Regions from separate parts of the Micromonospora sp. NPDC049359 genome, predicted to be linked through region 1. Evidence: riboswitches for the same ligand, from Rfam matches in the RefSeq annotation. Region 1 holds a riboswitch; the other holds the start of a gene.
What was found. Region 1 has a riboswitch for thiamine pyrophosphate ahead of thiE (thiamine phosphate synthase). Riboswitches for the same ligand answer to the same signal wherever they lie in the genome.

Region 1 (4,406 bases):
TGCCGCGCAGGTCGTTCGTGTTGGCCGACGTGCGCTGCGAGTCGTAGTCCTGGCGACCCGGACGCTCGTCGAGCGGCGCGTACGCGTTCGACTCGAACGGGTTGGTGTTGTCACCGGTGGCCAGGTACAGGTTGCCGGCGCTGTCGAAGGTCATGCTGCCGCCCGCGTGGCAGCAGGTGTTGCGCTGGGTGTCGACCCGCAGCACCTGTTTCTCGCTCGCCAGGTCGATGGTGTCGCCGGTCACGGTGAACCGGGACAGCAGGTTGCGCGTGACGTTGTCGTTCGGGGCGTAGTAGAGATACACCCACTTGTTGGTGGCGAAGTCCGGGTCGAGCCGGATGCCGATCAGGCCGTCCTCGTTGCCGGTGAAGACGTCCAGGTCGACGGCGGTGACGGTGTTGCCGGTGTCCGGCTTGATGATCTGCACCCGACCGTCGCGCTCGATGTAGAAGACCCGCCCGTCGGGGGCGATGTCCAGCTCCATCGGGTTGCTGGTGTTGCTGTCCAGCGTGACCTTCTCGAAGTTGGAGGTCTTCGACGCGCCGCAGTCGGCGTCGACCACGCCGGCCGCCGTCTGGATGCCGCCGAGCAGGTGCTTGAGGAACTCGGGCTCGGCGTACGACTCACGGGTGTGCCCGCCGCCGGTGTACCAGGAGCGGCCACCGTCGAAGTCCTGGCACCACGCCGTCGGGTGGTCGGCGCCCATCGCGCCGGCGCCCGGGGTGTAGCTCTTCTCGTCCAGGCTGGCCAGGACGTGCACGTCCGACCGGGGGTTGGTCTGGAAGTTGTACCACTCGTCGAACCGGGACCAGCGTTCCGGCAGTCCGGCGGTGGACGGGTGGGCCGGGTCCTCCACCTTGACGGTGGCCTGCTGGTTCTGCGGGTGGTTGGCGAAGTACGCGCCGACCAGGTCGCCGTACCAGGCCCAGCTGTACTCGGTGTCCGAGGCGGCGTGGACGCCGACGTAACCGCCGCCGGCCTTCACGTACCGCTCGAAGGCCGCCTGCTGGTCGGCGTTGAGAACGTCACCGGTGGTGGAGAGCCAGATCACGGCCTTGTACTTGGCGAGGTTGGCGTCGCTGAACGCGGCACCGTCCTCGGTGGTGTCCACCGTGAAGCCGTTGGTGGCGCCGAGCTGCTGGATGGCGGCGATGCCGGTGGGGATGGCGTCGTGCCGGAAGCCGGCGGTCTTCGAGAAGATCAGGACGGAGTAGGGGTCGGCCGCAGCGGCCTTCGGCGCGTTCGGCGCCGCCTGGGAGAGCGGAGCCGCGACAGGCACGTCTCGCGCGGGGATCTGTGCTCCGGTCGGAGCCGCCTGCGCCGGGGACCCGATGAGGGCCGTCGACGTCAGGGCGAGGGACAACAGGGTAGCGGTGAGTGGTAAACGGGCACGACGAGAACGGGACACGCCGCCTCCAATGTCGCGGTGGACAGGGATCGCGGGGCCGGCTCGCCGAAGACCGTCCCAGATGGAGCCGGTGGGGACGCCGTGCCAGGGCGTCCACGCCGGCATTTTGTCGAATCGCTGAACAAATTAGTTCTGCTGCATCGATGTCCGGCAAGATGCCGGCGGGTAACGGTTCTGCAACGGCGGGCGACATTCCGAACAGGACAGGAGAAAGCACCCCGATCGATACGCCGCCTCGGGTCGATGACCCACCCTTGGCAGCGGAGGCCGAACTGTCGTACGGTGACACGCAAGTAACCCACGGGAGCCCGGTGTACCGGGCTGAGAGGGGGGCTGACAGCCCCCGACCGTCGAACCTGATCCGGGTAATGCCGGCGCAGGGAGGAGCGTTGCCGTGCCGTCCCTTGGACGACTGCATCTGATCACCGACACCCGACCCGGGCGCGATCCCCTCACCGTGGTCCGGGCCGCCCTCGCGGCGGCCCACGCCGACCTCGTCGTGCAGGTCCGGGTCCAGGACTCCGCCACCGACCGCGAGGCGTACGACCTGGCCGCCCGGGTGCTCGCGCTGTGCGCGCCGTACGGGGCGACGTGCCTGATCAACGACCGACTGCACGTGGCGCTGGCGGTCGACGCCGCCGGTGGACACGTCGGCGCCGACGACCTGCCGGTCGCCGCGGCCCGGCACGTGCTCGGCCCCACCGGCGTGCTGGGCGTCACCGCCCGCGAGCCGCGCGGCGCGGTCGAGGCGGTCGTCGCCGGGGCCACCTACCTCGGCGTCGGCCCGTGCCACGCCACCAGCACCAAGTCCGGCCTGCCCGACCCCATCGGGGCAGTCGGGGTACGCGACGTCGTCGACGCCGTCGACGTGCCGGTCATCGCGATCGGGGGAGTGACCGCCGACCGGGTGCCGGCGCTGCGCGCCGCCGGGGCGTACGGGGTGGCCGTGGTCGGGGCGGTCTCCTCGGCCGCCGATCCGGGACGGGCTACCACCGACCTGCTGCGGGCGCTGGCGTGACCCGCGCCGACGTGGCGGTGGTGGGCGCGGGCCCGATCGGGCTGGCGATCGCGTGGCGCTGTGCCACCCGTGGCCTGCGCGTCGAGGTGCACGACCCGACGCCCGGGTCGGGGGCGTCGGCCGTCGCCGCCGGGATGCTCTCCCCGGTCGCCGAGGCGTACTTCGGGGAACGGCGACTGACCGAGCTGCTGGTGGCCTCCGCCGCGCGTTGGCCCGCGTTCGCCGCCGAACTGACCGACGCCAGCGACGCCACGATCGGCTACCGGACCGAGGGCACCCTGATGGTCGGGCTGACCGGCGACGACCTGGCCGAGGCCCGCCGGCTGTGGGCGTACCAACAGGGTCTGGATCTGCCGGTGACGGCGCTGCGCCCCACTGAGCTGCGCGACCGCGAGCCGGCGCTCGCGCCCCGGGTTCGCGGCGGCGCGTTCGCGCCCACCGACCACCAGGTCGATCCCCGGCGGCTGGTGCCGGCGCTGCGCACGGCCGCGCGGCGGGCCGGCGCGGCGTTCGTGCCGCGGCCGGTCCGGCGATTGTCCGAGGTGGAGGCCGGAGTCACGGTGGTCGCGGCCGGTTGCGGCGCCGCCGCCCTCACCGGCCTGCCGGTTCGGCCGGTGAAGGGCCAGATCCTCCGGCTGCGCGCGCCCGGCGGCGTCGCGCCGGGCTTCCGGCACGTGATCCGGGGGTACGCCGACGGCGAGCACGTCTACCTGGTGCCCCGCACCGACGGCGAGGTGGTGCTCGGCGCGACGGTCGAGGAGCGGTCGGACACCACCGTCACCGCCGGCGCGGTGCAGCGGCTGCTGCGCGCCGGGGTCGACCTGCTGCCCGAACTGACCGAGTACGACCTGGTGGAGGCCGTCGCCGGGCTGCGGCCCGGTACCCCGGACAACGCGCCGATCCTCGGGCCGCTGCCCGGCCGGCCGGACGTGCTGGCCGCCACCGGGCACCACCGGCACGGCATCGTCCTGACCCCGGTCACCGCCGAGGCGATCACCGAACTGGTGCTCACCGGAACGCCCGACCCGCTGCTCACCGGCTTCGGCGCCGACCGGTTCGCCGGCCCGAGAAGCAGTTTCGAGGAGGAGTGATGGAGCTGACGGTGAACGGAGCCGGGCGCAGCGTCCCCGGCGGTGTGTCGGTGGCCGACCTGGTCCAAGACGTCGCGCCGCACCAGCGTGGCGTCGCGGTCGCGGTCAACGGCGAGGTGGTGCCCCGGGCCGGCTGGCCGGCCACGGAGCTGCGCGACGGCGACCAGGTCGAGGTGCTCACCGCCGCGCAGGGCGGGTGAGCGGCGTGCCGTTCGAACTGGGTGGGGAGAGGTTCGGCTCGCGGTTGATCCTCGGCACCGGCGGGGCCGCGAACCTGCACGTGCTGGAGCAGGCGATCCGGGCGTCCGGCACGGAACTCGTCACGCTGGCACTGCGCCGGGTGGACACCGCCCCGGGCACCGGAGGCGGGCTGCTGGACCTGCTGGACCGGTGCGGCGTACGGCTGCTGCCGAACACGGCCGGCTGCCACACCGCGGCCGAGGCGGTGAAGGTGGCCCGGCTGGCGCGCGACGCGTTCGATACCGACTGGGTGAAGCTGGAGGTGATCGGCGACGAGCGGACGCTGCTGCCCGACGGGGTGGAGCTGCTCCGCGCCGCCGAGGAACTCGTCGCCGACGGTTTCACGGTGCTGCCGTACACCAGCGACGACCCGGTGCTCGCCCGCCGCCTCGCCGACGTGGGCTGCGCCGCGGTGATGCCCGCCGGGGCGCCGATCGGCTCGGGACTCGGCATCGGCAACCCGCACCACATCCGGCTGATCCGGCAGAGCGTGGACGTGCCGGTGATCCTCGACGCCGGCATCGGCACCGCCTCCGACGCGGCGCTCGCCATGGAGCTGGGCTGCGACGCCGTCCTGCTGGCCAGCGCGGTCACCCGGGCCGCCGACCCGGTGGCGATGGCGACGGCGATGCGGTACGCCGTCGAGGCC
Region 2 (4,406 bases), on a different contig from region 1:
GACCGGACTGGTCGGCGGCGAAGAGCACCAGGGTGACCAGGATGCCGACGGCGCTGAGCAGCAGCGGCAGGGCCCGCCGGGCCAGGACCCGGTAGCGCAGGCCGAACAGCGGCAGCACGGCGAGTTCGACGGCGATGGCGACCGCGGGTGCCACCGGGTCGAGCGTGGCCAGCAGGGTGAACGAGAAGACCAACGCGGCGGCGAGCTTCGCCACCGGATTGCGGCGGGCCAACGGCGCTCCGGGCCGGGCGACCGGCTCGATGCTGATCATCGGCGTGGCTCCTGTTCGGCGCTGCGGCGTCGGTAGCGGCGCGTCGCCGCGTTCACGATCGCTCCGAGGTGACGGTTGCGCGCCGCCGCGCTCACGACCGCTCCAGGGTGACGGTGCGGTCGGCGAGCGCGGCGACGAAGTCCGGGTCGTGGGTGACGCTGACGACGCCGTGCCCGGCGTCGCGCAGGTCGGCGAAGAGGTCGACCAGCTCGCCCCAGGTCCGCCGGTCCTGGCCGAAGGTGGGTTCGTCGCAGATCAGCAGGCGTGGCGCGGTGGCCAGGGCCGTCGCCACGCTGAGGCGTCGCGCCTCCCCACCGGAGAGGGTGTACGGGTTGGCCGCCGCGAGCCGGGTCAGTCGTAACCGCTCGAGTAGCCCGGCCACCGTCGCCTTGACCGCTGCCTCGGGTTGACCCGTCCGGCGTGGGCCGAGCGCCAGCTCGTCGAAGACGGTGCCGGTGACGAACTGGTGCTCCGGGTCCTGAAAGACCGACCCGATGCGCCGCGCCAGCGTGGGGGCGCGCCAGCGGTGCGGGGGAGTGCGATGGTCGGCGTCGGCCAGCTCGGCCGAGGCGGTGACCCGGCCGGTACCCGGTTTGAGCAGCCCGCCGAGCAGCAGCGCCAGGGTGGACTTGCCGGCGCCGTTCGGTCCTCGTACGGCGAGGGCCTCTCCGGCGCGTACCGCCAGATCGGTGGGGCCCAGCCGCGACGGCAGGCCGAGCCGGTCGGCGGTGAGCAGCACGTCGCCGGCGGCGGCGGTGGCCCGGCGCGGCGCGATGGGGTGACCGGGCACCCAGACGCCCTCGGCGGCGAGGGCGTCGCCGTGCGTGGCGAAGACCGCGTCGGGTGGCCCGTCCGCGCGGATGCCGCCGCCGGGCTCCAGGACGACCACCCGGTCGACCAGGGGCAACGCCTCAGCCACCCGGTGTTCGACGAGGATCAGGGTGGTGTCGGCGTCCAGCGCGCCCGACACGGCGCCCCGGACCAGGGTGGCGCCGTCCGGATCGAGGTTGGCGGTCGGCTCGTCGAGCAGCAGCAGGCTGGGCCGCAGCGCCAACGCGCCGGCCAGGGCGAGGCGCTGCTGTTCGCCGCCGGAGAGGGCGGCCGTGTTGCGGTCGCGGGGGTACGGGAAGCCGACGCGCCGCAGCGCCTCGTCGACGCGCGGCCAGATCTCGTCCGCGGGTACGCCCCGGTTCTCCAACCCGAACGCGACGTCGTCGCCGCTGCGTGCCATGACCAACTGGGACTGCGGGTCCTGAAAGACGATGCCGACCCGCTCCCGGCCCTTGCGCGGGTCGAGCCCGTCGATCTCGACGGTGCCCTCCTGCTCACCGGAATCGTCCGGCAGCAGCCCGGCCAGTGCGCTGAGCAGGGTGCTCTTGCCGGCTCCCGAGGGCCCGAGCAGCAGCACCCGCTCGCCGTCCTCCACTCGGAGATCCACCCCGCGCAGCGCCCAGGCCCGCCGCCCGGCGTGCCGCCACCCAAAACCCCGCAGCAGTACCCCCACAACCCCTCCTCCCGGTTCCCCACACGCTGTTGATCAAGAGGTTCGCGTCAGAATTCCGCCTCGTGGTGACGCGAACCTCTTGATCAACGAGGCAGGGTCGGACGGGACAGGGTCGGACGGGACAGGGTCGGACGGGACAGGGTCAGACCAGCGCGCGGGTTCGGCCTGATGGGAGGCGGTCCAGGGCGCCGGTGTTGGCCAGGGCGCGGGTCAGGGCCCAGCCGCCGACACCTGCGATGATCGTGGCGCTGACGATGGTGAGCAGCGCGTACGGGATGCGGTAGTCGCCCAGCGCGTACTCGGCGTTCCAGACGAAGAAGTCGAACAGGGCCGCGCTGAGGCCGGTCAGCGCGCCGGCCAGCACGGCGGTCGGCAGCCGGTACGACCGGTACCGGAACGCGGCGAACGCCAGCTCGGCCCCGATGCCCTGCACGATGCCCTGCGGGATGACCGTGCCGGCCCACTGGCTGCCCAGCAGCGCGGACACGACGGCGGCCACCGTCTCGCAGTAGAGCGCGGCGCCGGGCTTGCGGATGACCAGCCCGCCGACCACGGCCGGCATCAGCCACACGCCGTAGATCAGCGTCTGGGCCGGCGGGAAGAAGGCGAACGCGCCCTCGGTGGCGCTCCAGACCAGGCCCCAGGCCCAGAAGATGACGCCGAAGGCGACCGCGATCACCGAGGCGACCACGATGTCGATCGTGCGCCAACGGCTGGTGGTGTTGTCCATGCTGTGCTCCCAGTTCAGTGAAACGAACCAGGAGAAGACGCACGCCGCGCGTCCGGTGGCACCGGACCCACGGCGCGGCTGGAGGTCGACCGAACTCCCTGCGCTGGCATTACCCAGATCAGGTTCGAGGGTCTGCGGGCGTGCCCGCACTCTCAGCGCTGTGCGCTCCCCTGTCGGATGTGAAGTTGTCTCGCTGACGCTAGCACCGACCAGGGGTAACAGCCCAGCAGGGCGTTCCCGCGGCCGGCGCATCCGGGTCGGCGCGACGACGGCTGGGTAGGCTGACGATCATGCAGGTCGACGCGCGGGGTCTGACATTCGAGGTACGCACCGGCGGCCCGTCCGACGGCGTCCCCGTCCTGCTGCTGCACGGGTTTCCGCAGCACAGCGGCGAGTGGGACGAGGTCGTGCCGCCGTTGCACGCCGCCGGACTGCGCACGTACGCCCTCGACCAGCGGGGCTACTCGCCGGGCGCGCGCCCCGCCGAGGTGGCGGGGTACCGGATTCCCGAACTGGTCGCCGACGCGGTCGCGGTGCTCGACGCGCTCGGCCTGGACGCCGTGCACCTCGTCGGCCACGACTGGGGCGCGGTCGTGGCCTGGGCGGTGGCCGCCGCGCACCCGCAGCGGGTCCGTACGTTGACGGCGGTGTCGGTGCCGCACCCGGCGGCCATGGCACACGCACTCGCCACGGACGGCCAGCAGAAGGCCCGGTCGTCGTACATCGCGCTGTTCCGCAAGCCGGGCAAGGCCGAGAAGGTGCTGCTCGCGTGGCACGCGACGGCGCTGCGCAAGCTGCTGGGCGGGGTGGGCGACGCCACCCGGGTGAACCGCTACGCCGACCCGATGCGCGAGCCGGGCGCGCTCACCGCCGCCCTGAACTGGTACCGGGCGATGTCCCGCGCCGACCTGGCCGCCGTGGCCCCGGTCGCCGTACCGACCACCTACGTGTGGAGCGACCGGGACGTCGCGATCGGCCGGACCGCCGCCGAGGCGTGCGCCGCCAACGTCACCGGCGACTATCGCTTCGTACCCCTGGCCGGGGTGACCCACTGGATCCCGGACGCCGCGCCCGCCGCGCTGGCCGAGGCGGTCCTGGCGCGGGTCGCCGGGACGGCCTGAGCCGTGCCGGGCGGGGGAGAGCTGTGACCGTGCCCGTCGGCGGGCCGGGCACCCGTCGGTCGATCGCCGCGCAGCTCCGCCTGCTGGGCGTACGCCCCGGATCGACGGTGCTGGTGCACGCCGGGATGCGCCCGCTGGGCTACGTCTGCGGCGGACCGCAGGCGCTGGCGCTGGCGCTGCGTGACGCGCTCGGCCCGGACGGCACGATCGTGGTACCCACCCACACCCCCGACAACAGCGACCCCGCGCAGTGGCGCAACCCGCCGGTGCCGGTGGACTGGTGGCCGCTGATCCGCGCCGAGATGCCCGGCTTCGACCCGGCGGTCACGCCGAGCCGCTACATGGGCGTCCTCGCCGAGACGGTCCGCTGCTGGCCGGGGGCGCTGCGCAGCACGCACCCCCAGGTGTCGTTCGCGGCGCTCGGCCCGTCGGCCGGGCAGGTGGTGGCGGGGCACGAACTGGCCGACATGCTCGGCGAGGGCTCGCCGCTGGCCCGGCTCTACGACCTGGACGCCGACGTGCTGCTGCTCGGAGTCGACCACAGCGTCAACACCTCGCTGCACCTGGCCGAGTACCGCCGTCCCGCCCTGGTCCGCGAGCGACTGGGCGCGGCGGTGCGGACCGCCGACGGCGGCCGGGAATGGGTGTGGTGGCAGGACGTCCGGCTCGACGGAAGCGACTTCGGCGCGCTGGGCCGGGACCTCGACGCCACGACGGTGGTCCGCGTCGGCCCGGTGGGCGCCGGGACGGCGAGGCTGGTACGCCAGCGGGCGACGGTCG

Region 2: it holds a riboswitch for thiamine pyrophosphate, as region 1 does, so the genes downstream of both, ACIBTX_RS29600 (ECF transporter S component) here and thiE (thiamine phosphate synthase) in region 1, are expected to answer to the same signal.

What each region holds. Positions count from the first base shown of each region.
Region 1 covers NZ_JBITMW010000008.1:310,562-314,967, reverse strand. The annotation lists gene ACIBTX_RS20450 (ThuA domain-containing protein) at 1-1,408, opposite strand, end outside; TPP riboswitch at 1,699-1,808, shown strand; gene thiE (thiamine phosphate synthase) at 1,803-2,426, shown strand; gene thiO (glycine oxidase ThiO) at 2,423-3,517, shown strand; gene thiS (sulfur carrier protein ThiS) at 3,517-3,717, shown strand; gene ACIBTX_RS20430 (thiazole synthase) at 3,714-4,406, shown strand, end outside.
Region 2 covers NZ_JBITMW010000016.1:90,608-95,013, forward strand. The annotation lists gene ACIBTX_RS29590 (energy-coupling factor transporter transmembrane component T) at 1-271, opposite strand, end outside; gene ACIBTX_RS29595 (ABC transporter ATP-binding protein) at 363-1,775, opposite strand; gene ACIBTX_RS29600 (ECF transporter S component) at 1,918-2,505, opposite strand; TPP riboswitch at 2,583-2,687, opposite strand; gene ACIBTX_RS29605 (alpha/beta fold hydrolase) at 2,796-3,626, shown strand; gene ACIBTX_RS29610 (aminoglycoside N(3)-acetyltransferase) at 3,650-4,406, shown strand, end outside.